Regions from separate parts of the Solibacillus sp. FSL K6-1523 genome, predicted to be linked through region 1. Evidence: riboswitches for the same ligand, from Rfam matches in the RefSeq annotation. Region 1 holds a riboswitch; each other region holds the start of a gene.
The links. A riboswitch is a leader RNA that binds a small molecule or an ion and turns the genes downstream of it on or off. The one in region 1 is predicted to bind cyclic di-GMP.
Positions count from the first base shown of each region.

Region 2: another riboswitch for cyclic di-GMP. It lies ahead of MHI10_RS17345 (NPCBM/NEW2 domain-containing protein); the one in region 1 lies ahead of MHI10_RS15105 (NPCBM/NEW2 domain-containing protein).
Region 3: another riboswitch for cyclic di-GMP. It lies ahead of MHI10_RS18685 (hypothetical protein); the one in region 1 lies ahead of MHI10_RS15105 (NPCBM/NEW2 domain-containing protein).
Region 4: another riboswitch for cyclic di-GMP. It lies ahead of MHI10_RS21045 (methyl-accepting chemotaxis protein); the one in region 1 lies ahead of MHI10_RS15105 (NPCBM/NEW2 domain-containing protein).

Region 1 is NZ_JBBOSU010000001.1:3,120,488-3,128,210, reverse strand. Features, by position in the region: gene MHI10_RS15105 (NPCBM/NEW2 domain-containing protein) at 1-2,194, opposite strand, end outside; cyclic di-GMP riboswitch class I at 2,346-2,429, opposite strand; gene MHI10_RS15100 (metallophosphoesterase family protein) at 3,217-3,933, shown strand; gene MHI10_RS15095 (helix-turn-helix transcriptional regulator) at 4,341-5,627, shown strand; gene MHI10_RS15090 (hypothetical protein) at 5,627-5,758, shown strand; gene MHI10_RS15085 (sensor histidine kinase) at 5,997-7,580, shown strand; gene MHI10_RS15080 (response regulator) at 7,586-7,723, shown strand, end outside.
Region 2 is NZ_JBBOSU010000001.1:3,598,886-3,606,608, reverse strand. Features, by position in the region: gene MHI10_RS17355 (GLUG motif-containing protein) at 1-2,236, shown strand, start outside; gene MHI10_RS17350 (DUF5698 domain-containing protein) at 2,508-3,035, opposite strand; cyclic di-GMP riboswitch class I at 3,347-3,430, shown strand; gene MHI10_RS17345 (NPCBM/NEW2 domain-containing protein) at 3,557-7,723, shown strand, end outside.
Region 3 is NZ_JBBOSU010000001.1:3,866,445-3,874,167, reverse strand. Features, by position in the region: gene MHI10_RS18695 (DUF1850 domain-containing protein) at 1-382, shown strand, start outside; gene MHI10_RS18690 (TRAP transporter permease) at 375-2,381, shown strand; cyclic di-GMP riboswitch class I at 2,630-2,716, shown strand; gene MHI10_RS18685 (hypothetical protein) at 2,868-3,242, shown strand; gene MHI10_RS18680 (hypothetical protein) at 3,286-3,999, shown strand; gene MHI10_RS18675 (methyl-accepting chemotaxis protein) at 4,041-5,081, shown strand; gene MHI10_RS18670 (DUF4256 domain-containing protein) at 5,306-5,866, shown strand; gene MHI10_RS18665 (MFS transporter) at 6,037-7,287, shown strand; gene MHI10_RS18660 (catalase) at 7,356-7,723, shown strand, end outside.
Region 4 is NZ_JBBOSU010000001.1:4,345,033-4,352,755, reverse strand. Features, by position in the region: gene deoD (purine-nucleoside phosphorylase) at 1-689, shown strand, start outside; gene MHI10_RS21065 (sulfite exporter TauE/SafE family protein) at 789-1,565, opposite strand; gene MHI10_RS21060 (amidohydrolase family protein) at 1,612-2,961, opposite strand; gene MHI10_RS21055 (hypothetical protein) at 3,027-3,488, opposite strand; gene MHI10_RS21050 (DUF3100 domain-containing protein) at 3,490-4,350, opposite strand; purine riboswitch at 4,518-4,619, opposite strand; cyclic di-GMP riboswitch class I at 5,038-5,148, shown strand; gene MHI10_RS21045 (methyl-accepting chemotaxis protein) at 5,499-7,349, shown strand; gene MHI10_RS21040 (response regulator transcription factor) at 7,614-7,723, shown strand, end outside.

The DNA of each region.
Region 1 (7,723 bases):
ACCAGCCATAAGGACCTTTTGTGAATACCCTCGAAGTGAACTTTTCATTAAATTTTTGCTCGTTTTCTGTATATCCACTAATTTTTTGGAACTCTTTCCACATTAATTCCCATTCATCCATTGTGTCAGATACAGTTTTTCCTATTGGCTTTAATTCCTGAATGCCTTTTAGTGCACCAGCAGCACTTGTTGAGATTGTATTATTTTCTGAAACAAGTTCTGCGACATTGAAAACAACATCATTAGGTTTTCCATTTGCGAAGTCATTATCGTTTACACTAATTTTCGCCACATATTGTTCTAACTCTTTTTCAAATGCTGCAGGATCTGTTTTCCCATGATAGTAAACAGGGAAGGCTGTCCCACCAATTAACCTTACTTTAGGTGCATAAGCTTGTTGGCTTGGTAAAGCAGGGTTTTCTACATAAATAACTGCAGGTTTCATATTTTCATAAGAAGGGGCCGTTATTGTATTTAAACCAGGGTGTAATGGATATCTTCTTATCCAACCATTTTTATCGTCAGCGATTTGACCTAATATTAAGTTAGGCATTACACCTTTTTCATCGGCATCAACAAATACTTGAATTGTTTCACCAGGTACGGCATATTTACCGAAAGTTTCTAGTGAAAATGACGTTCTTGGAATTTGGTGCGTTTTTGCTTCTGCATTTGGATTTCCACGCTGAGAGGCTACTACGATTGCTTCGTCAGTCACAATTTCGTTGCTTAGTAATTTTTTTGCAATCGTTAAGTTTACTTGTAATTGCTCCTTAATTGGATGTTTCGCGACTTCTTTTTCTAATTGATTGATGATATCAATTGACGCAAACTCTGGTTTTAATTCATTCATTAAACCATTTGTAAATAAATTATTCACTTGATCTTCTAAAGTATCTTCTTTATAAAATGCAAGTTCTGATAAAGTCGCCCAGTTTTGATTTGATTTTTTAAACTTAAATTTAACGCGTTTAAAAGTTGTAGGTGCAAATTTAGCTTCTACTAATCCTGCCACCATGTTATGTTGACCAGTTGCAACTAGTTGATAAGTATTTCCTATTGATGTTTGAGAGGCATAAATTTCGAACTCTTCTGCAAACCCTTTGCGGTCAGAATTTCTTGCTCCGTACATAATACGATTTAACGTAACGGATTCTTTGAATTCTACTTCTACTTCATTCGAGAAATCTTTTGAATTGCTTCTATTTGTTTCCCAGTACGTATCTAAGTTGCCATCTGTGGCATTTCCAATTACAGCGCTACTATAGTGACCACCATTGTTACGGATATTCTTAATGTTTCCAATATCCATTTTAAATAACTTTGAGTAATCTTCGTTTGAATAGTGAGTAAATGATTTTGTAATGGCTGTTGTAGCTTCTGTATTTACGCCACTTATTATTGCCTTTGCATTGGCGATTCCGTCTTTAAAATTTTCATAAAGCGGATGACTTTTTGCTTCTTCTTCTAATTGGTTAAGAGCCTCAATTGTATTAAATGCTTCACTTACTTTACTGAATGTGTCATCTGTAAATAATGTCTTCATTTTTTGAGATACAGAATCTTCTTTATAGAACATAAACTCCGAAGCACTTGCCCAGTCTTGATTGGCTTTCTTAAACACAAATTTTACTCTTTTAACTTCAGTAGAGGGAAACTGAATCTCGACGATATCCCCTGTAGAGCCTTTATATTCGCCAGTTGAAAGTAATGTGAAATTATCGCCTTCATCTGTTAACGAACTATGTATTTCAAATTCTTGGGCAAAGCCTTTCCCTTTTGCGCCTGATTGACGACCAGCGTACACAATTCTATCGATTGAAATTGTGTCATTAAAATTAAATACAACTTCATTTTTGAATGTAGAGCTGTTTGGTTTACCCGTTTCCCAGTGCGTATCTAGCTTGCCATCTAAAGCATTTGCAAGAGGGGAACCAGAATAGTTTCCACCATTGTTTGTGATCGATTTGATACTTGTATGGGCAATTTTAAATGCTTCATCGTATGCATGTAAAAGGTTTGATCCGTACAAATCAAACTTACTCACAACCGCTTTAGTAGCTTCACTAATACTTCTTTCCACTGCTACTGTTGTCATTTCCCGATTAGGGGATTCACTTGCTAAAACATTCATTGGACCACCGACTAAATTGAAAGCCATGGCTGCTACTGTTGCAATTGCAACTACTCTCATCAATATTTCCTCCTTATGAACGAATCCCTAAGAAGCGCATTAAAAAAAGCCACTCAAAAAGAGCAGCTTTAATTCAAATAAAGTAAAAAAAATTAACATAAAAATGCTTCTTTTTTTATCAACTTTACTAAACAAAAAGTATAATGCACTCTTCGGCAACTGGCTGACATAGTGATACACCTTAGTCCCTATAGTTTTGCGTCCTTAAATTTCTTTAAGTTTGCCTATTCAATTTTACACTCCAAAGAATAGCATAATATCATTTATTTACCAAGAATACTTTGCACCATAAAGTTATCAGAAATATAAGGTAGTATGTATGGAGAAATCAAATAGTTGGTAAATTTATCTACCTATTATAATAGGAAATACGATGTGGATGTGTGAGGATTTATGTTTTACTTGTCAATTAACTTTAAACAAGCTATTTTTCAAACGCTCAAAAGCTCGTTTGTCAAATATCAACTAAATAATCGTGTCTAACTTACGGGGGGCACATCACTACCAAATACCTAAGTTAGCACTTATTTAAAAATATGTTGCATGTCAAAATCAACAATTTGGATAAATGAGATTTTTTTAGTCTCGAAAAAAGTTTCCGATGTAAAATGAAAAATACCTCAATTCAGTTTTGAATGAGGAAACGTTGCTAAAAGTGGATTTACAAGGGAATTTAGTTGAGCGGAGCGGGAAATGTGAAAACAAAAATAAAATAATCAATTGTGTTTAAATAATCTGAGTTGAAGCGGAATAGGGTGAAAAAGTATCCTTTTTAACGAGATTTCACATTTTTATTGGCAATTTAATTGAAAAATAGCTATGTCTTTTGATCTGCATATTGGATGTTGTCTTTTGATTATAGAGGCGATAAATGCTCTGTTTTGAGTTGTTTTTGCTCCTTTTTCAATTGTTTTTGTAAGTGTGGGAGGATATGATTTAAGTAACGTGCACTTCGGAAATGAGTAACACAATGTAATACATAAGAATTTAACTAAAATATAATTAAAAAGGACTGATCTCTATTGAACTTATTTATAATAAGTGATATTCACGGTATGTATCAGCAATTTGAACAATTAATCAAAAAGTGGGATATGGAAAGTAAATTCGTCATTTTGGGTGATATGGTTGATCGAGGCCCGCAGTCATTACATGTGATTCGCAAAGTAATGGACTTAAAGCGGACTTATGGGCAGCAAGTCATTGTATGTAAGGGCAATCATGAGGAGATGTTTTTGAACTACTTGTCATCCCCAGAAGCGAATAAAGAATTTTATTTTAGAAATGGTGGGCGTCAAACGATGGATTCTTTTTTAGATCAGCTTCCAAGCGAAATGAAAACACTAAACTTTACTGAACAGGCTTCTATTATTAAAGAAAGGTTTAAAGAGGAGACTTCCTTTTTAGCAGAGGCTGAATTATTTGTCATAGTTGGGGATGTATTACTCACACATGCTGGATTCGAAACGCAGTACGACAATTTAGATAAATCCACAGAAGATGATTTTTTATGGACGCGTGACCATTACTTAAAAGAAAATCAAACGCCGTATGTGAATGTGTTTGGACATACACCGTTAAAATATATTCATGAAAAAGACGATGTTTGGATGAGTGAGAATGGCAAGTTTATTGGGATTGATGGGGGTTGTTGCTATGGTGGGCAATTGAACGCTTTATTCATTTCAGATAAGGGAGAGGTTTTGAATACTTTTTACGAAAAATCTTCAAATACTTAGCACCTATTTATATCATACCTCCAAATGAATCTTGGTTTAATCCTATTACAATGAACGGATGGATTATATTTTTAGAACTAATCATTTTGTTTGGTACATTTCTAGTTCGCCTTTTTTGTAAGAAAAGGTATATAACTTCCGCCCAAAAAAGATAGTCATATTGGTCAAAGCTGGGGAAGAAAGTACGGGGAATAGTAGGTTTCACTTAGATGGGATTATTTTCAATTAAGTCTACTCGGGTATAGTGTTAGTAAACTTAATATTCAGTCTATTTAGGGGTTCTTTTATAATGCCAGAAAATAATTTACTTAATTTAGGAATATTTTATTTCGCTTTATTAATTTAATGATATAATATTTAATGATTCAGAATAATTAACTTATTTAATTTAGAAAGGAGTAAATGCATTGGAGTTAAAACTAGATTTAACAAATATTGGTTGTACAATTAAATTATATAGAAATCAACAAGGAATTACGCAAGAAGAACTGAGTCTAGGAATATGCACACCATCTTATTTAAGTAGAATAGAAAATTCTAATATTGTAGCAAACCTAGAAATTTATGAATTATTATTTCAAAAATTAAATCTAGATTTCAGTGCAAAAAAACAGGAATATGAAATTGTAAATGCTATTTTAGAATCCTTTTATACCGATTTACTCCTAAATAATAAGTTTAATGAGTCATCCTTAGAAGTTTTGAAGGGGCAAAATCCTCTTTTTTTTGAAAGAAATTTGAATTTGAAGCGAGAGTTAGTTTTGTGTAAGTATTTAATAACTCTAAGAAAATATGATGATGCAAAAAAACAACTGAATGCGATTAGTAAAACTATTAAAACCGCAAATTCTAGAAATAATTTCTTATATAGTAATATAGCGATTTTGTTATTTTATTTAACAAATGAATATCAAAAGGCATTTGATATGATAGAGCGAATGGAGAAGAATGATCGGTTTTTTAAAGATGGCAGTAAGTTCGAAATTGCATGCTTTCATTTCAATGCTGCATTGGTTGCTATTAAATTATATAAATATCAAAAGTGTATTGATTCGTGTAGCTTAGCTTTAGCCTATTTTAAAATCTTATATAAACCATCACTCGACTTTAAATGCCATATGATGTTGGGGATAGCTAAAAATAGAATATGCCAATTTACCTTAGCGGAAGAACATTATTTTATTTGTAATAACATACTTGAAAATATTGAAGAAGTGAGAAGTTTAGAGAATTTCAATTTGTTGTATTCAAACTTAGGATACTGTAAAGAGTGTCAAGGAGACTTCAAGCAAGCGATCGTATATTATTTAAAAGCTATCGACTATCAAGAAGATGTAGAAATATACATAAACTTATTGATATGCCATTTTAAAATAGGGAATTTTAATGAATCAATTAAGTATTTAAAAATAATTCGAAATTGGGGGGATACAGACTCTAAAATTCAACATCAAGTTGAAATATTTTCGATATTATTGACAGAGGATCATTCAATGAAACTTTCAGAACTCGCACAATTAGAAAAAAGTGCATTTAAGTTCTTTGAAGTTAAAAAACTATATGTGTTAGGAGGTTATTACGCAAGAATTTTGGCAAATTATTATAAAGATTTATACATGTATAAAGAATCCAGTGATTATTTTGAAAAAGAGTTATTGTTTAATGAACTTAAAAGAAAAAGGAGAGAAAATTAATGAAGAAGTTATTATCAATGATGGTATTAGTAGGAACGATTTGGATTGGAATAGGTAATGAGTCGGTAGGTACTTTTGATCGAGACAAAGTGCCTGAACCGTTCAGCATTATAAAAGCAGATAAATTCTAATAACGAAATTAGCAAATTCATTTGTTCCGTAAGCAAAGCGACAGGGCAAGTACAGCACTCTCTCGTACTAGATGCGTACTTTAGCATCAGACGAGGGAGTGTTTTTATTTTGAAATAAAATGCCTTTAAGTGGAGTTATTCATTATCGGAGTTTAACATTTTGACTCTTGCGAAAGTTTAAAATAATGTATGCTATAATGAAAACTATCATTCTATAAAGTCATTGAGGGATAGCATAATGAAAAGACGCTCATTGAATTTCCAGTTTTTTAAACATAATATATTTTTAGTCGTAACGGTATCATTTATTATTCTTATCCCTACTTATTTTATATTGGGAGAAATTGTTGAGCACGAAATTGGAGAACGCGCTCTAAGTGTTGCAAAAGTAACCTCTAAACATCCAAATATTATAATAGGTTTAAAGAAGGAAGAAACAACGGAGGCATTACAACAACTAGCTTTAGAAATACAAGAAAGTGTCGAAGCCCAGTATGTTGTTATTGGGGATGAAAATGGAATTCGTTACGCTCACCCAGTAAACGAGCGGATTGGTGAAGAAATGGTTGGAGATGACAATGATCAGGCGTTAATAGAAGGCGAGGCATATATTTCAACTGCAGAGGGTACTTTAGGTAAGGCATTACGTGGAAAGGCGCCCGTAAAAGATGAAGACGGAAAAATAATTGGTGTCGTTTCTGTTGGATTTTTATATGAAGATATTTTTTTTATGAATATTGATTATGGTCGCTATTTAATCGTTTTATTTATAATTACCGTAGTACTGTCAATCATCATTTCTACATATTTATCTAATAAAATTAAGAAGCAGTTATTAAATTTCGAACCACAAGAAATCGTAAAAATATTAACGGAGCGAAATGCGATTTTAGAGTCGATTCGTGAAGGGATTATTATGGTAGATGCGGAAGGGACGATTACCTTAAGCAATCAGTCAGCGAGTACCCTATTAAATAGTGAAAAATCGGTAGTAGGTCAAAATATTAGCACTGTCATCCCGCATACGCGTTTAATCAAAGTGCTAGAATCGGGTCATGAACAATTAAATCGAATGATGACCATTAATGGCGTGAAAACGTTAGTTAACCGAGTACCCATTATTAATGATGGGAAAGTAATCGGTGCGGTCTCGAGCTTTAGACCTTTTGAAGAAATTGATTTAGTGGCAAATGAATTATCTCAAGTAAAGCAATATATCGCATCATTGCGCGCTCAAACACATGAGTATAATAACTTCCTTTATACGATTTCAGGTTTGCTTCAGCTAAAGGAATATGATGAGGCGCTAAATTTAATTCATTCAGAGCGTCTAGGTAACCATACGTTAATTTCATTTATTAATGAACATATTAAAGACACCTTTATTAGCGGCTTAATGATTGGATTTTATAATCGGGCAAAAGAATTAAAAGTAACACTTATTTTAGATGAGGATAGTTATTGTGGGAAATTAGGCCAATATTTCGAGAAGCATTTATTAATTTCGATTTTAGGGAATTTAGTGATGAATGCATTTGAGGCAGTCGAACATTTAGAAGAGGAAGAGCGAATCGTTCGTATATATATTTATGAATATGAAAAAGAAGTCATTTGTGAAATAGAAGATTCCGGAAGTGGCATTGATCAAGAGGTACTAAATAATTTATTTGAAATGAAGCAATCAACAAAGGATAAAGAAACGCGCGGATATGGTTTATCGATCGTAAATGAGAATTTAAAAAGACTGAATGGTTCGATCGCGATTGAAAATGGAGAATTAGGGGGAGCACTATTTATTGTTTCTATTCCTAAAGAGGGGTAAATGGTATGGAAAAAAATATTGAAGTGTTAATCGTTGAAGATGATGTGCGCATTGCTCAAATTCACGAAAAGTTTCTAGAGCAACTTGAAGGGTTTCAAACGATTGGAATGTCTCATACAATTGAGGATGCGAAAATTTGGTTA
Region 2 (7,723 bases), 480 kb from region 1:
TGTAGCATGGGTGGACTTCCCGTCAAACGGAATTACTACAAACCCAATCGATGGTGCGGTATTAACAACGGCAGATACGGAAGTAATCATTACTGTAAATGGGGAAACAGCTCGTCAACCAATTACTGTAAATAGCATGATTGAAGATGGAAGTGCCGCAAAACCATATTTAATCGATTCTGTCGCCAAATTACAAGCAATGGAAGGCTTAGATGGGGCTGGTGTTTACTTCAAACAGACTGCCGATATTGATATGACAGGTGAAAGTTGGACACCATTTGTCTTTGAAGGACATTTTGATGGAGACGGGAATAAAATCAGTTATGTAACGATTAATCAGCCAAATAGTGATAATATTGGTTTCTTTAGTGAGCTGAATGGAGAATTGCAAAATGTTCACTTGGAGGATGTGGATGTAAAGGGAACTCGTAATGTAGGCGGTTTGGTCGGTTTAAGTTCTGGAAGCATAACAAATAGCTACACGACAGGTAGTGTGGAGGGAACTCGTACTGTAGGTGGCTTGGTCGGAAATAGTTATGGAAGCATAGAAAATAGCTACGCGACAGGCAGTGTGACTGGAACTGGTGATTATGTAGGCGGCTTGGTCGGTAGTTCTGCTAGTAGCATAACAAATAGCTACGCGACAGGCAAAGTGGAGGGAAATAACGATGTAGGTGGCTTGGTCGGTATTGTAAATATTAATGGAAGCATAACAAATAGCTACGCGACAGGCAGTGTGACTGGAACTGGTGATACCGTAGGCGGCTTGGTCGGATATAGTTCTGGAAGGATAATAAATAGCTACGCGACAGGCAGTGTGGATGGAATTAGTGATGTAGGCGGTTTGGTCGGGTATAGCGGTGGAAGGATAACAAATAGCTACGCGACTGGCAATGTGACTGGAACTGGTGATGTAGGCGGCTTGGTCGGATATGTAATTAGTGGAAGCATAACAAACAGCTATTACGACAGTGATACAACAGGACAACCAGATAACAGTCACGGAATCCGACGTACAACTGTCGAAATGAAAGAAGGAACACCATCAGCATCAATCTACACTAACTGGGATATTAACATCTGGAATTTCGGCACAACATCAGATTACCCAACATTATGGGAAAAACCAGCAGTTACAACACCAATAACAGCTATTGATGCGATTACAGGCACGACTTTATTGGGAGAGGTGTTAACAGCAGGTGCAGTAACACCAGTAGGCGCACCAGTAACTTATCAATGGCAAATTGCGGATACGGCAACTGGAGAATTTACAGATATTCCAACAGCAAAAAGCAAAACATATATTCTAACTGCAAATGATGTAGGTAAATTCATCCGAGTTGTAGCAACAGGAGCAGGTAATTACTCAGGAACAGTTACAAGTAACGCAACAACAGCAGTAATTTCTAATATAGGAAGTGCCGCAAATCCATATTTAATCGATTCTGTTGCCAAATTACAAGCGATGGCAGGCTTAGATGGACCTGATGTTTACTTCAAACAAACCGCTGATATTGATATGTCAAGTGAAAGTTGGACACCATTTGTCTTTAATGGTCATTTTGATGGAGACGGGAATAAAATCAGTCATGTAACGATTAATCAGCCGAGTAATAATAATGTTGGATTCTTTAGTCAGCTGAATGGAGAATTGCAAAATGTTCACTTGGAGGATGTATATGTAAAGGGAAGTTATTTTGTAGGCGGCTTGGTCGGGCTTAGTTCTGGAAGCATATCAAATAGCCACGCGACAGGCAGTGTGGAGGGAACTGGTCAAGTAGGCGGCTTGGTCGGATGGGTTAGGTCTGGAAGCATAGAAAATAGCTATGCGACAGGCAGTGTGGAGGGAACTGATTATGTAGGCGGCTTGGTCGGATGGGTTAGTTCTGGAAGCATAGAAAATAGCCACGCGACAGGCAGTGTGATTGGACAGTATCAAGTAGGCGGCTTGGTCGGGCGTAGTTCTGGAAGCATAAAAAATAGCTATGCGACAGGCAATGTGACTGGAACTAGTAATAATGTAGGCGGCTTGGTCGGATATGTAATTAGTGGAAGCATAACTAGCAGCTATTACGATAGTGATACAACAGGACAATCAGATATTGGAAAAGGAACGCCACACACAACTGTCGAAATGAAAGAAGGAACAGAAGTAACAATCTACATTGGTTGGGATACTGATATTTGGGATTTTGGTACGATTACAGATTATCCAAGGTTGAAGAAGCAATAGAACAGAAATCACGCGTATGTATATGATCAGATACGAAGGTACAGGAAGAAATGAGTGCAAGATCGGCTCATTTCTTTTTTATGCCTAGCAATACATATTTTAAATAAGGAATCAAATACTAGAATGGGAGAAACGATTTTTTGCATGTATACGTCTGTATCGACTTCGAATTTCTCCCAACCTAGTACTATACAATAGTTTTTATACATTCGTCATAACGGTTAAAGCATATTGTTGTTCTTCACTTTTTCATATTGGGACCGCTGAATGGTTATTCATGTTTCTTATGCTGCTTCATCCGTTTAACCAAAAAACCGCCTTTAAACGATTTCGGCTCATAGGAAATAATAAACGCAGTTGGCTCATAATGCTGCACGAGCATAAACAATTCCTTCTCGCGATTACGATTTGTTAAAATTTCGTATTTATATCGCTGACTGTCGCGTCCTTCGCCTACGTATGTCGTTAGGGCAAATCCTTCTTCACGAATAATTTTGATTAATTCTTCATTGCGATTTTGTGTATTAATCATTACGTAAATATAGCCAATTGCGAGTTTTTGTTCAATGCGCGTTCCGATAATAATCCCAATACCAAATCCGACAGCATAAACGACCATTGCAAGGAACCCTTGATCGCCACTAAATACAAGTGACAGACCGAACACATAAATGAGCATCTCGACAATCCCAATTAACGATGCGAGCATAGTAATATTCTTTACTAGGAAAATCGTACGAAGTGTAAATAAAGGTACATATATTAGTTGAAGTAATAAAATAAGTATAATTTCTTTCATTGAAATCGAATCCTTTCCTACTAGAATATGCCCATCATATATGGAACGGATTTTAAATGCAATTTATATGTATAGTCTTTTAGTTCTACTGTATACGTTTGTTTAATAATCTGTATAAGTTCTATTTATGATGGTTTGAGGAAGGCTAAATACCCTTAATTTTTTAAATAACGACTGATTATTATTTTAAAATAATAATATTATACGAAAATGAAAATGATACACCTAATATTTGTATACTAGAAATAATAACCAAATAGTCTAAATTATTCTTGGGAGCAAAATTTTATTATGCTATTGTATGGATTAATCAATCAAATAGGCAAACCTTGAGAAATCTCGGGACGCAAAGCTATAGGGACTACGGTGAAAAACTATGTCAGCCAGTTGCCAAAGAGTACATTTTACTTTTTGTTAATATAAAGTTATGTAAACTTTATAAAAATAGAAGCTACTCTTTTTTAGGGTGGCTTCTATTTTTATGTGCTTTTTTGGGATTAAGTCATTAGGAGGAAATGAATATGAAGGTCGTAAAAATTGCAACAGCTGCGGCAATGACATTAAGTTTAGTCAATGCGCCAATCCATGTATTCGCAGATCAGCATCAACAATCGAAAGTGACAACAACGGTTATTAGCAATCAGGTGGAACAAGTTCCGCATGCGACTGTTAATAAGTTTAGTTTATATGGCAATGATTTATTACATGCCTATAATGAAACGTTTAAAATGGCGAATGTCAATATTACATCCATTACAAACAACGGTGGAAATTATCCGAATTCTCAACTTGAGAAAGCAATCGATGGAGAGATGAATACGCATTGGGAAACAGGGAGAGCAAACAGTGCAACATTCACAAATGAAGTGACATTTAACTTTGACGAAAAAACTTCATTAAATCGCATCGTATATGCAGCTCGTCAATCAGGTGCAAAAGGGAAAGGTTTTGCACAAGAATTTGAAATTTACCGTTCATCAACGAATGATGGTGATGATTTTACTCTTGTTACTTCTGGTGAGTACAAAGGGTCAACAGGAGATATCGTTGAAATTCAATTTGCACCAGCAGATTTTAAGCGTTTAAAATTTGTTTATAAAAAAGCAAATCAAAACTGGGCAAGTGCAGCCGAGATTGGTTTTTATAAAGAAGATGCGGTATCTGAAAAGATGGCTACATTATTTACAGATGATACTTTTAGCGCAGTAAGCGAAGAATTTAATTCGGCTGAGGCAATTCATCAATTAACAGAAGAAGTGAAAAATCACCCACTCTATCCGTTATTTAAAGAGGATTTAGAAAATGCTTATGCATTAATAAATCAGGGTGAAATCGAAGCAACTACAGCTGCAACACAAACATTCTCACACTTTGCGAATGAAGATTACTCAAAGCTATATAGAATGGACTACGAAAATATTAAAAGTATCCGAAACAATGCGGGGCACTATTCTACTGCTGTCATCGGAAATGCTATTGATGGGAATTTAGATACATATTGGGAAACGAACAAGGCGAATTCAGCTAGTTTCTCAAATGAAGTAGAAGTAGAATTCAAAGAAGCAGTAAAACTAAATCGCATTATGTACGGGGCAAGAAACTCTGACCGAAAAGGGTTTGCTGAGGAATTTGAAATTTATGCATCAGGGACATCTACAGGTGATACGTACCAGCATGTTGCAACGGGTCGACATGGAATGATTTCAGGTTTAATAGAAGCAAAATTTGAACCAACGACATTTAAACGCGTGAAGTTTAAGTTCAAAAAATCAAATCAAAACTGGGCAACATTGAATGAATTAGCCTTTTATAAAGAAGACGTAATCCAAGACAAGGTCAATAGCATCTTCACGGACGGTACAATGAGTGCGCTTGTGCCTGAGTTCAATAACATCGATCAAATCAATGCTCTAGAAAATGAAGCAAAAGAGCATCCTTTATATAATATTTTAAAAGAACGCTTAGATTTAGCGAAATCGATTGTAAATGGTGAATTAGCTGTTGGAGGAACGATTGTTGAAGCGGAACAACGCGGAGATATGGTGAAGCATGCGAAGGATAGGTTGAAATTTGGTTTCGGTAACAATCTTCAGCCGACTGGATTTGCAGCTCAGCCAGGAGATAAAATTACGGTATATGTGGATGCAGATACAAATGGTCCATTACCGAAGTTAGCATTTGCTCAACAAGAAGGTTCTTTCGCCAATTGGAGAAGAGAAGTTACACTGTCACCAGGTAAAAATGAAATAACTGTTCCAAAAGTGAATAAAGATAATTGGTATAAAAATGATATAACACCTGGTGGAAGTATTTACATTAGTAATCCATATACAAAAGAACAACAAGGCAAAGCTCCTAAAATTCGATTTGAAGGTGCTATAAAAATTCCGTTCGCAACAAAAGGTACGGACGTTGCACAATTTAAAACATTTTTACAAGAATATAAAATGAAAATAGATGAAGATATTGCGAAACATCCAAATAAGGAAAATCGAGAAGTTTTAGATGTTTTCGAATTTGTAAGTGATCATATTGTATGGACAGGTACTGCAACAGGTGCATATAAAACGTATATAGAAAATGGCTATAGCCCGTTACAGACGATAGAATCATACAATACACATATGGAAGAAATATTTAACTATTACGGATTAGATGCGAGAAGTGAAAGTCACGATCCGAAATTCATTCGGGAAAATGTACGACTTGCACAGCCATTCGGTTATATGTATGCGTATACGGACCATATCGGTATACAAGGCGATGTGATGGCGAATCTTTTACTTCCGTTTGAAGTGGGAGGTCCTAACTGGGGCTTAACTCATGAAATTGGACATAGAATGGATATGAACGCTCGATTATATGGTGAAGTAACGAATAACATGTTACCTCAATATATGTCGGCATATTACGGTAAGATTGATCAACGTATTCCATATGAGGCAAAAATTTATAAAAACGTCATCGAAGAAAATTTAAAAGATTACATCAGCCAAGATTACTTTGAAAAGTTATCCGTATTTTGGCAGCTAGAAATGCTGAGTCCGGGCTATTGGGCAAAATTAAATAGTCTGTACCGAGAGCGAGACGTACAACTAACAGATGGCGAATTTTCTAAACAACAATATTTAGTTGAATTCTCATCTGAAGTAGTAGGGCTTGATTTAAGTGAACATTTCGCAAGACACGGATTTATCGTTAGTGATGAAACGAGAAAATTGACGAGTAAGTACAAGAAGCCTGAGGGGAAAACATGGTACTTAAATAACTCAGTAGTAGATTACAAAGGGAAAGGCATTCAAGATAAAAAAATCTCTATTGGAACGAATGTACTTCCAGATGCAGCAAAAAATATAAATAAATTAAACTTTACAATCGATAAAAGTTACGCGGAAGATTTTTTAGGATTCGAGGTAATAAGAGATGGTAAAGTAATCGGATTTACTGCGACGAATAGTTTTGAAGATACAAATGTGGATACTACTAAAAACTATTCGTATCAAATTGTTGTTTATGATAAAAAATTGAAAGCTTCAGAACCTGTAGAGTTTAATTCATTCAAACCAACAATTGCAGTGGAAGACCAAGTAACGCTAAAATTAAACGAACAATTTGACCCAATGGATTATGTAAAAGCATTAAGCTTTGAAGGAAAAGATATTACAAAAGACATCGTTATTAAATCAAATAATGTTGATGTGACGAAAAAGGGTAACTATGAAATTGTTTATGAAGTAAAAAATGCAGATATTACGGCTACCAAAACAACTAACGTAACGGTAACGAGTGATTTTACGTATATTTCTGATATGGAAGCTAAATTAGCAAATATCCAGTATGGTGGTTTGAAAAAAGACGTAGCGCCATCTGGTAAAGCCATTACACTTCTTAGACAAGGTCTCGATGCAACGTATACGAAAGGCATCGGTGCACATGCGAATTCGGAAGTTGTTTACGATATCGAAGGAAAAGGCTTTAACTTCTTTGAAAGCTATATCGGCATCGACCAAGCGATGAAAGGGAGACCTTCATCAGCAACATTTGAAGTATGGGTAGATGATGAGAAGATGTTTGGGAGCGATGTATTTAAAGCAAATACCGAACATGAATTTATCAAAGTTCCTGTAGCAGGTGCAAAAGAAGTGAAACTAATAACGACGGATGCCAATAATGGGAACGCATCGGATCATACCGTATGGGCGGATGCGAAGTTTACAGTTGATTCTAGCCAACCTACATTAAACGTATTTGATGAGCTTACATTTGTGAAGTTAAACAGCGATTTTGATTTTATGCAAAATGTTGAAGCATTTGATGCAGAAGATGGCAATTTAATCGAACACGTAAAAGTAACATTAAATGACTTTAACGTAAATAAAACAGGCACATACACTGTACAATATTCTGTTACGGATAGTGACGGTCATACAGTTACTCAGACAAGAGAAATTTATGTATACAGCGATGCTACATTCGCAAGTGATACAGAGTGGAAATCGGCACAAACGGCTTGGAAAACGGTGAATAAAGATAAGTCTTCGAGTGGGGGATCCATTAAAATACTTGTAAATGGCGAAACAAAAGAATTCGCTAAAGGGATTGGTACACATGCGAATTCTGAAATTGTGTACGACCTGGAAGGCAAAAACTACGATTACTTTGAAATGCTTGTAGGGGTCGATCAAAAT
Region 3 (7,723 bases), 750 kb from region 1:
GAAATATGAACAAGGGCAATTTTTAATTGAAGATGAATTTACTATTGGTTGGATTCATTCAGTGGAGAAAGAACCTTGGTTTGAAATATATACAGTACATAATAATCAACTACTTCTGAGAGAAACTTATTTTAAAACATTTGGTGCAGGTACACCTTCTGAAGGGACAATTATTGAAACAGACGATGGATATGTACATTTTATGTTAAACAAACCTTTTCAAGAGGTAAATATGGTTGTTTCAGAAAATGTGAAAACTACTTTGTATACTAAAAATGAAGAAATAAAATTATATGAATTAGCGGATAATTATTCTAATCTTTCATTCAAAGTTCAAAAAATACCATTATGGAAGTATATTAGAGGTGAGAAATATGGATAAAGAAAATAAGAATGCTGCATCAGAAGTTTTATCTGAAACACAACAGCAGGAAATCTTAGAGAAGTTTGATACGGAATCGAATGTTCGGAAATTTACGGGCAAAAAAATAATGTTCTTCATATCATTAATTGCGATTATTTATTCTGTTTATCATTTATATGTGACATTTAATCCGCTGCCAACTTTACAACAGCGTGCTCTTCACGTATCCATTGGGTTAGCATTAATTTTCTTAATCTATCCAACTTATAAAAAGCAAGATCGTAGTAAAGTCGCTATCTATGACTGGTTATTATTTATTTTAGCCTTTGTTTCAGCTGGTTATTTAATCATTGAGTACGATGCTATTATGACAGAACGTGGCGGTATTCCTAATACGGCAGATATTATATTCTCCATTATGACTGTTATTTTAGTGCTAGAAGCAGCTCGACGGGTAACAGGTTGGATTTTACCTATGTTAGCCATGGTCTTTTTAATCTATCCATTTATTAGTCATTATAGCTGGATGCCTCGTCGAATGATGACACGATCTTATGATTTAGGGGATATTTTTGGTCAAATGTATTTAAAAACAGAGGGGTTATACTCCACGGCTATTGGTTCTTCTGTGCAATTTATTTTCCTATTTATCTTGTTTGGTGCCTTCCTTGCGAAATCGGGTATGGGACAATTATTTAATGATTTAGCTCTAGCACTTGCAGGACATCGCCAAGGTGGACCGGCAAAGGTGGCGGTAATTTCTAGTGGTTTCATGGGAAGTATTAATGGTGCTGCAGTGGCTAATGTTGTAGGAACAGGCGCTTTTACGATTCCATTAATGAAAAAGGTTGGGTATTCAAAAAACTTTGCGGGTGCTGTTGAAGCAAGTGCGTCTATCGGTGGACAAATTTTACCACCAATCATGGGTGCTGCTGCATTTATCATGGCTGAAACTACAGGAGTTGCGTATGGGACGATTGCCCTTGCTGCATTAATTCCAGCAGTACTCTATTTCTTAGGTGTTATTATGCAAGTCCACTTTCGAGCAGGACGTGATAATTTACGTGGTATACCTAAAGCAGACTTACCACTTGTGAAGGAAGTATTAAAGGCACGCGGTCATTTGTTATTGCCAATTGTGTTTTTAGTTTACTTACTCTATGTAGGTGTACCGATTGGTCAAACAGCTATCTATACAATTGTAGCAACTGTTATTATTGCAGCAATTCGTAAAGAAACACGTATGGGCTTTAAAGATATTTTAGCTGCATTAGATAGCGGTGCTCGCCAATCGTTAGCAGTTATGGTTGCTTGTGCGGTTGTGGGCATTATTATTGGTGTAGTTAGTTTAACTTCATTCGGTAATGTTATGACTTCATCAATTGCTAGCTTAGGTGCAGGATCTTTATTCTTAACATTATTCTTTACTATGATAGCATCGATGATTTTAGGGATGGGGTTACCATCAATTCCAGCGTATATTATTACGGCAACAATGGCTGCACCAGCTTTAGCTGAATTTGGTATTCCAATTTTAGTAGCGCATATGTTTGTTTTTTACTTCGGTATTTTTGCCAACATTACACCGCCTGTTGCTTTAGCGGCATTTGCAGGAGCGGGCATTTCTGGTGGAGATCCAATGAAAACAGGTTTTGCTGCATTGAAACTTGCATTAGCAGGATTTATCATTCCATATTTATTTGTTTATAATCCAGCTATGTTAATGATTGATACGACAAATATTGCGGTCAATGCTAAGGAATTCCCAATGGCGCCAATTTCATCTATTATTATCATAACAATAACGGCTATTATTGGCATCATTGCATTAAGTGCTGCGGCAGAAGGATTCTTCGTGACAAAGCTAAATTGGATATTGCGTATTATTTTAGGCGCAGGTGCAATCTGTATGATTATACCTGAAACATATACAGATATCGTTGGCTTAGTAATTGTGTTTGCAATTTTAGGTTACGATTTTGTAAGAAGTAAAAAGAGTAATATAGTAGCAGTTTAAATACTTGTAAAAGGTCACTCAAAAATTAGGGTGACCTTTTCTTTTGTTTTTTTTATAATTAATTCAACTAATTGGCAGCATTAGCTACTGAATAATTATAATTAACCAACTATTTCTATTCTCTTTCAAGAAAATCCTGAATTAATACAATATGTACTAGATGAAAGTACTAAAGTTGAAAAGATCTTACAAGTAATTTATACTGTTATAGTATTAATAATGTGTGAAATTTTACTTAGATACCTTTAAATTGAAAAAGGCAAACTTATTGAAAGGTAAGGACGCAAAGCTACGAGTCTAAAATCCTCTTGGATCATGACAGTCGGGTTGCCAAAAAAGAAGTGGTTATTTTGCTACCTCAACTTTTTTTGTTGTGGTAGTTTTTTATTTGAAAGAAATGTTGTAATGAATAACGGTGCACGCTATGAAGCCGCAGATGATAAAGAAATAGTAGCTAAAATATAGTTAGAGAGAAGGAGATTTAAGATGATAGTTGTTGATGAACCACGATATAAAATGGCTATTTATGAAGCAAAGAAAGAAGTACATGTTCAAGTAATTGGGTTTATTAAAGAGGATCTTGTTGAAGGCTTTTTAAACAATTTAGAAAAAACAAGTGGGATGGTACAGAAGAGAAATTATCGATTAGTTGTTGATGCAACTCATCAATCACCGCTTCCTTCGAAAGTTTCGGCAGGACTAGGAGAGACATTCATGTTCTACGCGTCTCTTGGATTTAAAGATATTGCCATTGTAAGTTCTATATCTAAAATTTCAGCAGTACAAATTCGAAATGCACTAGAGACAGTTGATTTCCCAGGTAGACTAGTTAATCATGTTTCTGAAACGACTTCAAACTAAATTTTAAATACACAGCTTTAAATGAGAGAGGAATAATATCACGATGCAAACAACAGCAGATTTATATACAATCGAAATTCTTACAAAGGATCAACCTGAATTAATTGAAAAAACAGCGGAATGTTTAGCGAAGACATTTGTTGGGGTAGAAGTTGGTGGAAGATGGATACAAGAGCCGATCATCGGATACGCTTTAAATTTACCTTATGAAGATTGGTATCAGTTTACGAAAGAATATATCGAAACATTTGCCCACCAAGGTTATTGTGCAATAGCGCTAGATAATGAACAAAATGTTTTAGGTGCACTAGTTGGGGATACAAATGCCTTTGAAATTATTGAAGAAGACATTTTTGGTGGAACATTTGCTGATATGAACGTTGTAATGCGTGTATTAGCGGATATTGATCAACGTTTCTTAGATGATTATAAAATACGTAACGGTAAAGATTTGGAAGACGGAGAAGCGTTACATATCTTTTTACTAGGGATCATTGCTGAACATAGTCGTCATGAAATTGTACAAGGCTTAGGTGACGCATTAATAAACAAGGCGAGAGAAGAAGGCTTAAAACTTGTACTAGCTGAAGCGACAAATCCGAAATCAATGCGCGTCTTGGAGAAGTATCATGGTCTAACAAAATATGTAGATGTAGAAGGAAATTTTATTGTTCATAAATATGAAGACAATGAAAGACTAAACAAAATTCCATCGACTACAGCAGATGGAATTTATATTGTTGTAAAGGAACTTTAAAACTTCATTATTAAATAAATTAGAAGAATAGGAGATTTTTCATGGGAGTTATTATGATGGTAATTATTGTCGTTTTATTGTGTACCTCTTTGTATTTTGCGTACCAATATTTTACGCTTAAACGCCAATCTCATATAAATAATGAGGTTACAAGTGAAATGACCGGACATTCTGCAAGTGAAGAAAATGAGCAAATTCAGTCGTTTGCAAAACTTGTAAATGAAAAAGGCGAAAAGTTGACGGAACATGGAGAATACGCCGCTGAAAAGGCTGATATTGTAAGGGCTGCAATAGATGAGGTAGGTAAAGGATTAAAAAAACAATTAATCGCTACTGAAGAAAGTTCTACTTCAATTGAAGATATGACAGTGGCTATTGAAGAGCTATCGATTAGATCAAACCAAATTTCAGAAAAATCGAATACGACATTAGAATTGACACAAGACGGTAATGATAAGTTAAAAGATTCGATGATAAAAATGGAAAAATTTAATGAAACAATTAATACAACATCTGGTGCGATTAATATTCTTGGTGAAAGATCACATGAGATTGGAAAAATTGTTAAAGTAATTACGGGAATTTCAGAGCAAATCAATTTATTAGCTTTGAACGCAGCGATTGAAGCAGCTCGTGCAGGTGAACACGGTAAAGGGTTTGCTGTAGTTGCTGGGGAAGTTCGTAAATTAGCTGAACAATCACGTCAGTCATCTTCTGAAGTATCGAATATTGTAAGAAACATTCAAGAAGAGACGGATAAAGTTGTATTTTCAATGAAGCAAGGTACAGAAGAATTTGCTCAAACGAATACAACAATTGTAGAAATTGGCGAGATGTTTGAAAAGATTGTAGAAATTACAAAAGTGATTGCTGAAAATAATGCGAATTCATCTGCAAGTACCGAAGAATTATCTTCAAGCTCACAGCAAATTTCGGCAGCAATGCAAGAGATTTCTTTCATTTCTCGAGAATCAGTTGAAATGTTTGAAGAACTAGTAGAAATTAGTGACGATGAATCAAGTACAATGGAAAAGTTAGTCCAGGAAGCCAAAAGTATTGCGGAATTAATAAACGACAAATAAATTAGTCATTAATTCAAGATACTGAAACTAGTAAAAGCAGACGGTTCGAAATGTGATCATGCATTTTCAATAACCGCCTGCTTTTTTGTATAGAGGTATCTGAAATAAAATAGAAATATTAAAAATTTCATGCGTATAGGATTGCGTTTTGCACATATCATAAACCCTTTGATATAGTATTACTAAATACGCAAAAACAAGCAAAATATTATTGGAGGTTTCGTATGGAAAACAGAAAATTATCACTAGAACAACAAGGAGAACTACTTGCCTTATTGAAAGCCCGTTTTGAGAAAAATATGAATCGTCATCCAGAGCTTGAATGGACAAACGTTCAAGAAAAGCTAGAAGCGAATCCTGAAAAACTATGGTCTCTTTGTGAAATGGAAAGAACTGAGGGAGAACCTGACGTAGTGTCCTTTGATGCACAAACAGGGGAGTATACTTTTTATGATTGTTCAGCGGAAAGCCCTAAAGGTCGCAGAAGTATTTGTTATGATCGTGAAGCATTAGAATCAAGAAAACAACATAAACCGAAAAATAGTGCAATCGATATGGCGAATGAAATGGGAATTGAGCTGTTAACAGAAGAACAATACCGAGCGCTACAAAATCTTGGGGAATTTGATAAGAAAACATCGAGCTGGGTAGCAACACCATCCGATATTAGAAAACTAGGTGGGGCGATTTTCTGTGATCGTCGCTACGACAAAGTGTTTTTATACCATAATGGAGCAGATTCGTACTATGCAGCGCGAGGCTTTCGTGGCTCGTTAAGCGTTTAGTATTTCTGGATGAAACGTTAAAATAATTAATATTGAAGGGGATGTCCAAAGAAATTATTTGGGTATCCCCTTTTCGTATATATCCAACTTGCTGACGCAATTACGCCGAGGCGTAATTGATTAAGGAACTTCATATACATATTGTAAAAGCAAATGGGGAGTGGGGATCATTGGACAAACGAAATAGCAAATACAGATGGCTTGTATTTGGATCCGTATTATTTACTTATTTGTTAATGGCGAGCCAACGAACCGCTCCAGGACTAATAACAGATCAGCTGATGAGGGATTTTCATGTGACGGCATCAACGATTGGATTATTGACGAGTATTCAATTTTTCGTTTACACAAGTTTGCAAATTCCGATGGGGATATTGGCGGATCGTTATGGACCGAACTTCTTTCTCATTGTCGGGGCAACACTTACAGGTTTAGGAACGATTATTTATAGTGTTGGGACACATGAAGTCGTCTTATTTTTTGCCCGAATACTTACAGGTGTAGGCGATGCAACGATTTGGGTGAATATGGTGCTCATTTTGGCTGGATGGTTTCATACGAAGGAATTTGTTCGATTAATTGGTTTGGCAGGTATGACAGGTAGTCTTGGTTTCTTATTGGCAACCGTACCTTTCTCGGCATGGATCCATTTACTCGGTTGGAGAACAGCATTTTTCTCTGCGGGAATATTATTATGTTTATGTGGCATATTGCTTTATTTTGTACTAGTTAAAAAAGCGAAGAAAATTTTCGTGGAGGAACCAGTAATAATTATAGAAGAGGTTCAACGCGAAAAAACATCTGTTATACTCCTAAGAATATTTTCGAGTCGGCAAGCGTGGGCTTTATTTTTTTGTCATTTTGGCGTAGTTGGTGGTTATGTTGGATTTATTAGTTCGTGGGCAGTTCCATACGGGATGAATATGTATGACATGACACGTTCCGAAGCGAGCCAGCTCATTATGGTTGGTTTGATTGGAGCGCTAATTGGAGCCCCTCTAGCTAGCTGGATTTCAAGCCGAATCGGAATGATAAAAAGACCGTATATTGTTATACAATTGACGGTGTTAAGTGGATGGTTTACATTCCTTATATGTAAAGGGTATCCATCACTTTACTTGCTCATCCTTCTTTTTTTTATTATAGGTATTGGTTACGGGGCAAGTGCATTAACTTTTGCAGCTGTACGTCAATCTTTCCCATTGAAAGAATCCGGCATCGTTTCGGGTTTTGCCAATACGGGTGGCTTTTTAAGCGCGGTATTACTGCCCATCATTTTTGGTTATATATTAGATTATTTTCAAGCTACTTCAGGCAATGTTGGGAATGGTTATTACTATGGTTTCATCGCACCAGTTATTTTTTCCGTTATAGGCTTATTGGGGGTATTTTTTATGAAGGAAAAACCGCAACCTTCATAATTATGGGGATACAAATTGTATAGCCCCCTTTCAAATTGCCCATGCTTACTAAAAAGGAGTGAGTGAGCATGGAAGAGATGGAAGAGGAAATTTTAACGAATGGGCAAGGGCATCCGATAACAAATAACCAGCAACTTAGGTCTGTTGGTGATCGAGGTCCTGCTACATTAGAAAATTATGATTTTATTGAAAAAATTAGTCACTTTGATAGGGAGCGTATTCCAGAGCGTGTTGTTCATGCAAGAGGTGCGGGAGCCCATGGCGTTTTTGAAGCATATGGAACAGTTGAAGATGAGCCGATTGCTAACTTTACGAGGGCAAAGTTATTTCAAGAAAAGGGCAAGAAAACGCCTGTATTTGTACGATTTTCTAGTGTGATTCATGGTGGACATTCGCCGGAAACATTACGTGATCCGCGCGGGTTTGCGGTGAAGTT
Region 4 (7,723 bases), 1.2 Mb from region 1:
ATATTAAGCCAAATGGGGCCGAAATCGCAGAAACGATCCTTTTACCAGGGGATCCTCTTCGTGCAAAGTTTATCGCGGAAAACTTTTTAGAAAACCCTGTTCTTTTTAATGAAGTGAGAGGTATGCTAGGCTACACAGGCGAATATAAAGGAAAGAAAGTTTCTGTTATGGGTACTGGCATGGGATCACCGAGCATGGCGATTTATTCATGGGAACTAATTAATATTTTTGGCGTTAAAAATTTAATTCGTATCGGATCATGTGGAGCTATGCAAACCGATATTAAGTTATATGATATTATTCTTGCTATGGGTGCAGCGACAAATTCAAATTTTGCACACCAATACAATCTTCCAGGTCAATTTCCAATTACAGCATCATTTGATTTATTAGAAAAGGCTAAAAAAGTAGCGGATGAAAAGAATTATAAGGTGCATGTAGGGAATGTACTATGTAGTGATGTTTTCTATAATGCCGATGAAACGGCAACAAAAAAGTGGGCTGAGATGGGAATATTAGCGGAAGAAATGGAAACGACAAGTTTATATTTAAATGCTGCGAGTGCTGGAGCTAAAGCATTAACAATTTTAACAGTAAGTGACCATATGATTACACATGAACAAACAACACAAGAAGAAAGACAAACTTCATTTACAAAGATGATGGAAATAGCTTTAGATTTAGTATAAGTAAGGGCTATGAAAGATTAACTGTTTAAAATAACAAAAAGACGAGGGGTTTCTTCTCTCGTCTTTTTATTATTTAATAGTGCGGGGTACTTTATAAGATTATGCTCCGGTAGTTAGCATAATCAACATATAGATTGCAGATACAATCGTTAATAGTGCGATGCTTATTTTTAGCTGTTGAATAGGTACTTTATTGGCAAGGCGTGAACCTGTGATAATACCGATTGTTGTACCGACTAAACTAGCTACAATTAGCGTAGAGAGACTATTTACATCGGCATGGGCGAAATATCCGAATATGGATGGTATGGCGATTACTATGGAATTTAGAAGACTTACGCCCACTGCTACCCTAATATTGACTCCAAGGCTAACGAGTATCGGCACTAATAAAATGGGGCCGCCTGCTCCTGTTAGTGCACAAAAGGCTGCTGTGCTAAACCCAATTAGCATCACAACAAAGAGGCGATTTAATAACTTAGATTGATTTGCTTTATCCTGCTCCTTGTTTTTCTTAAGTAAAATAGATAAACCAGCAAATAAGATAAATAAATAGAGGAGTAGCTTTGCTAAAAATTCAGGAATTAACACATTGATTTGGACGCCTAAAAATGCACCTGGAATGCTACCAATGCTCAGGAAAAGAGCCAGTTTTAAATCCATGTTTTTTGATTTCCAATAAGAATAGGCACCAATAATACCTGAAACAGCAAAAGATAAGAAACTTAGTGCAAGGGCATCATATACAGGTATATCTAAAAATCCTACGTAAATTAAAGGTAGGAGGAACCCGGAAATTCCGGATATCCCCACGAGTATACCAATTATCAAATTGGAACATAAAACAATACTAAAAATTATTAAAGATGTAGACATGTATTAAACCTCAATTATTCTTTAAATTATCAGGATGAAAGGAGGATTATATATTTGCTCTAATAGCAAGATCCCTCATTGCAATGTTACTTTCAAATTTAATTTTTTCTTCATCCAATGTAAGAACTTCTCTGTTTTTCATTAAAAGTTTACCATTGACTATGCAATCGGTTACGTCATTGCTATTAACGGATTCAATTAAAGTGTTTAATAAGTTATGAGTTGGCTGAATATGAGGTTGATCAATGTTAATTAAGATCATATCCGCTTTTTTGCCAACTTCCAATGAACCTAATTGATGATCTCGCAACATTGCCTTAGCCCCACCTAAAGTTACCATTTCTAAGATGCTTTTTGAAGGCATTGCCACAGGGTCAAAAATAGGTACACCCCAAAAAGCGCGCATTAATGATTTAAACACTTTCATTTGATCAAATAAACTTAAACCAGAGTGACCGGCTCCATCCGTTCCAAAACCAACGCCAATTCCCTTTTGCAGCAGGCTAGGTGTTTTTGGGATGCCTTTTCCTGAATTACTAATTGGACAATGAACAACTTTACTATTATGCGCTTTGATAATATCAATTTCATTGTCAGACAGCAAAATACTATGCGCACCTAGGAAGTTTTTATCTAAGACACCAATAGATTCAAGATATTCAAACGGGCGCATTTTGAAGTTTTCCAAACAATAACCGATTTCATTTGTATATTCGTTCATATGAGATTGTACACCAGTGGAACAGCCCTTTGCCGTATCGAAAACTTTCTGGATTAAATCAGGTGTACAAGTGATGATTGATCTAAGAGAGAACCATACATCTAGTCTTCCATCACCAGCTCCGTGAAACCCGTTAAATAATTGTAGATTATTTTTAATATTATCTTCTATACTTGATTTCATTGTGACAGGAATATCTTTACCGCTGTCCATTGTGGAACAAGTAATCACTCCACGCAAGCCTGATTCTATAACAGATTCGGCTACTTTGTGCATATGTCTTCCACCTGCATCGATAAAAGAAGTTGTCCCAGATTTAATCATCTCTAGAAAGCTTAACTGAGAGCTGATACGTACATCATTTTCCTTAAGGTTACTTTCGAATGGAACCATGATGCGCGTCCAAATCATAGGGTATTCATCGGCTATTCTCCCGCGCAAAAGCTGTTGACATGTATGGGTATGTGCATCGATTAAACCGGGCATTGCTAATTTACCATATCCATCAATTGTTTCTTGCGCTTTATATTTAGTGTCAAGATCAGAAGTGTTGCCAATATCTATAATTGTACTATTTTTTATTACTAAGCATTGGTCATTTAGTATATTAAAATCAGGGGTTAATATAGAACAATTTTTAACAATTAAATCTACACTACAAGCTTTGTTTTCCACAGTATACCTCCAAAAATAATTTAATTAGAAATAAGGTTTGTAACGACATTATGTTATATCGCTGATTAGTTAAATGAGTCTAATGTATCGGTTAATCTCAAAAATATTTCAGCAAAAGTCGCTTGTACAAGAAAGGTACCTGTAAATACCAAAAGTGCTATAATAACCATCTTCCAACTTTGGTTGATGAAAGATTTAAAATCCAGACCAATCCCTGCTAAAGTACCAACGATTGTAATTGGAGCCATAAAGGAAATTTTCGCTGTATGCTCAATAACCGGTTGCGCTATAGGTGAGATAGGACTTGCAACAAGTAAACCCGTAAGTGCAACCCAAACAATTGGGGGAATTTTTAAAGGAACAATTTTCCCAAAAGCAATCCCTACAAAAGCAATCGTTGATAAAATGAGTACCCCAGGAATGGATTCTAAAATGGATACATTATTTCCGATAAGATTTGCTACAAGTATTGTTACAACAGATGTTAGCAATAAAGATATAGTCCAATTACGCATGTTCATTGCCATGTTAATTACCAACTTTCATTGAGTTATTGCTTTTTGGCGTTCGGGTATGTTTAGGGCTAATTTTTGGCTCGAGCCAGTTATATAATTTATTTGTAATTGGAAGTGAAATTAATAAAGTAAAGTAAATCCCTACAACCGCTGCCAGCATATCACTTGCACCTGCGAGCATTATAATCTGGTCGGCGTATTCTGGATAAATAGCTGCTAATGTACCGGATGCAGCTGCCATCATTACACCACTACCAATTCCGCAAGCCATCGCTAAGGCGAGAGGGTGGAAAAAATCAAAAGATGCTACGATACTTGCTAAAAAACCAATATAAATGGTTCCGATTAAAAATCCGATTATGTAAATAGAAAGAGCTCCTCTTGCTTCCGGTGAATTTGCTCCGTAAAGGTGGCAAATTAATCCGTAGTCCTTATCCCTACATGTGGAGCTAGTTGCACCGATAGCTTCTCTTTTAATGCCGAGCATTAATGCAATCGGTAGGGCAAATAGTATGGTTCCGATATGTCCAAGCTCCTGAAAAGCTAATGCTGGACCTACATCTACTAACTTTGGAAGGTTTGAACCAGCAAGCACACCTACCTTTGCCATAAATGGTGTAATGGCTACAAGAACAAGAGAAGACGCCTTTTTTGCCTCTTTCTCTTTAAAAAATCCAAGAATATCACGGCCAAGTAAAACACTTATTACAATTGCAAAAAGCATCGGATAAATAATAATTAAAGCGGAGCCTATTTGGAACTTTTTCATACCAATAAGTTCTGCAATAAGAACGATAACAAATGCAGCTAAGTATAAACGGTAATTTTCTTTAATATTTTCCCATATTGATTGATGTTGTTCTGTGTTTTCCATGTTCTTTTTCCTCTCCTATGAAGTGATTCCATTCAAAATAATTCGGTATAAATGTGAGTAAAAAGAGAAAACCCCGGTTAATTAACCAGGGTTTGACATAAAAGAAAAACAAAAAACAAGAAATAGCCCTAAACAAAAGCAATGGATCTGCCTAGTGTTAAGAACATATCGTTTTTGTTATTCCTCATAGTCAAACTATTCACGGTAGTTTGGTAGAAACTTTTGGACCATATCTCCAAATTTATACGAAGAACTCAAAAGGCGAACATTAACGTTGAACTTTATAGTTATCGTTCGCGTGTATATCAATTTACATTCTTTTTATAAGAAAGTCAAAGTCTTTTTGAATCCATTTATAAAATATAAAGCTAATTATTATGAGGCGATAGTTAGTAACTAAATGGATTTGTATGAATTTATTGAAAAAGAGCATGGAAACCACAACATAAGTTAGCGAAACTTTCAGAAATGCATTTCCAAACGCCTACAAACCACTTTAGGTATTTTTTGAATAGTTCGTAACGGTTTTGCTACTACCTTCCTGTGATCTACCAAAAACTATGAATTTGAAATGTGTTCATGAAGAAATTACAAAGAGCTATTAAAGCAATTAGGATTGATCAAAAACCTTGAAGTTTGTTATGCGAAGTGAGATTATAAGTAGGTGTGATTTTAAACTAAAATTATAGAAGATTAGGGCAAACTGTTCCGAAAGGGCAGGACGCAAAGCCTAGGGTCTAAAGTTTAGGGGACTATTAAAAGTCCTGTAATTTAAACAATGATCGCCTGGTTACCGAATTTATGAGTTAATATATAAATTCTTTGGCTACTCTATATTAAATAGAATAGCCTTTTTGAGCGTTTAAAACTATCTGGAATTAGGGAAAGGTCATAGTTAGAAGGGGTTAAGGGATTCTTGAAATTAGTAGCTTTAGCAGCAGGGAATCTACGCTTGATTCACTAGTATGTAAATGGAGAGGATTGTAAAAATGAATAAGAAGAAAATATCGTTTAAGGCAAAGTTATTAGTTTTCTCTTTATTACTATCATTAGTACCGATAGTTTTTATTGGAGTTTTAGTTAACGGAACCGTTAGCAAAAAAACGAAGGACGATTATATTACTTTCAGTGAAAGAGAAATTAAATAAGTGGATAACGGAATTGCTCTATACTTTGAAACGATTAGGGAAAACGTCAATTTATTAGCGAATGACCGTTTCGTTGTAGATGCTGATTCGAGTATTACTTCTTATAAAGACATTGCGGGAGAAGGTTCACTCGATATGACACCTTCAGCAAATGGGGATAAGGAGAAAGCTATTTTTGATGTGTTTTCTCGTTTTAGTGATAGTCATCCTAATGCCCCTTATGTTTATATGGGTACATCGGATGGCGGTTATATTCAATATCCAGAAGGCCCCGTGCCAGCTGGTTTTGATCCGAGAGATCGCCCTTGGTACAGCGCGGGTGTTGAAGAACCAGGAAAAGTAAAATTAACAAGTGCTTATGCAGCAACGGGTATAGAAGGAATTATCGTAAGTAATGTTGTATCGATTGAAAAAGATGGCAAACAAATAGGTGTGTTAGGCTTAGATGTAAGTTTAGACGGCTTAACAGATATTATTAAGGAAGTAAGTATCGGTGAAAATGGGTATGTCATTCTTGCACAAGAAGATGGGACAATCCTTGCACATCCAAGAGATCCTGAATTGAATTTCCAACCAATTTCTTCATTAAATATCCCTTCATTAGAATTTTCCGAAGAGGATGGCATATTTGAAACGAAATTAGATGGAGAAGACTATGTGTTCAATACAATCTCTTCAGAAATTGATGGCTGGAAGTATATTGCTGTCATCGAGAAGGCTGAAATTTTAAGTACAGCGACTTTCATAAGAACAATGCTTTTCGTAATAGGTGGAGTTATTGCAATCCTTGCTGTCATCGCTTCTATTATTATGAGTTTACGTATAACGAATAGAATTAATAGTATTAGTGATTTATCTTTAGCGATGTCTAAAGGTGATTTAACGCAACAAGTTACGGTAAAGGTAAATGATGAAATTGGGGATATGGGTAGGAATTTCAATACGATGTCAAACAGTTTGAAAGAAACGATGCAAAAAATTGCGCATGAATCGCAACAATTATCAGCTACATCTGAGGAGCTAGCAGCGTCTTCAATCCAAAATCAATCAGCTTCTAATGAAATATCTGAATCGATTCAACTTGTTGCGACTGGAACAGATGAACAAGATGCTGCGATGAAAAAAGCAGTTGGTATTATTAATGAAGTATTTAAGCATGTAGATGATGTGACAGTAAGTATGAATAATGTAAAAGATTCGATACAATATTCGACGGAAACGGCTAAACAAGGTAGTGATGTCGTTGAACAAACAGTAAATCAGATGAGTGAAATTGATAAAAATGTAAGTTCTTCTGCTGAAAAGATTAGCATGTTAAATGAAAAATCAAATGAAGTTAGACAAATTAGTTTAATGATACAATCTATTTCAGAGCAAACGAATTTATTAGCTTTAAATGCTGCTATTGAAGCGGCAAGAGCGGGTGAACATGGAAAAGGATTTGCAGTAGTAGCAGATGAAGTTCGAAAACTAGCTGAGCAATCTAGCAACTCAGCATTGCAAATCAATGAAATTATTCAAGATATCGGTCGAGGTATTGAAGATTCAATGGGCCTTGTCAATGAAAGCGGGAAAGCATTTGGAGAAATTAACGAATCCATTCTCGCGGGTACAACAAAAATCACCGAAGCTAGCATAGCAATGGAAAACATGAAAAATCATATAGCTGAAGTAGTCGTTCATATAGAAAAGGTTTCAAAAACGAGTATTGAAGTAAATAATTATTCTCAAAACGTAGCCGCCTCTTCTGAAGAAATGAGTGCCTCCATGGAAGAAGTTTCAGCAGTTTCTCAAGAGCTAGCTAGAATGTCAAATGAATTGGAAATGGCCGTTCAGCAATTTAAATTGTAATCGTGTATATGATTTACAACAGAAAAATATGTAAATCATATAGGGAAGAAAGAAATATATAAATGATTGAGGCTTGTCATAAGGGTTTTATACTTATGACGAGCCTTTTGTATTTCTTATTAACTGTACATACTTAGAGAAAAATAATAAGAAAACATTAAGAATTGATGTGCGTGTTTGTTAAGATTTTATTAGTATCATAACCTTATACGAATCCTATAGGGGTGATCACAGGAACCTAAAGAGTTGGAGGAGTGAGTGGGATTGAACATTTTAGTATGTGATGATGATAAAGAAATTGTAAGAGCAATTAGCATTTATTTAGAAAATGAAGGATACCAGGTATTCAAAGCTTACGATGGGCTTGAGGCAAT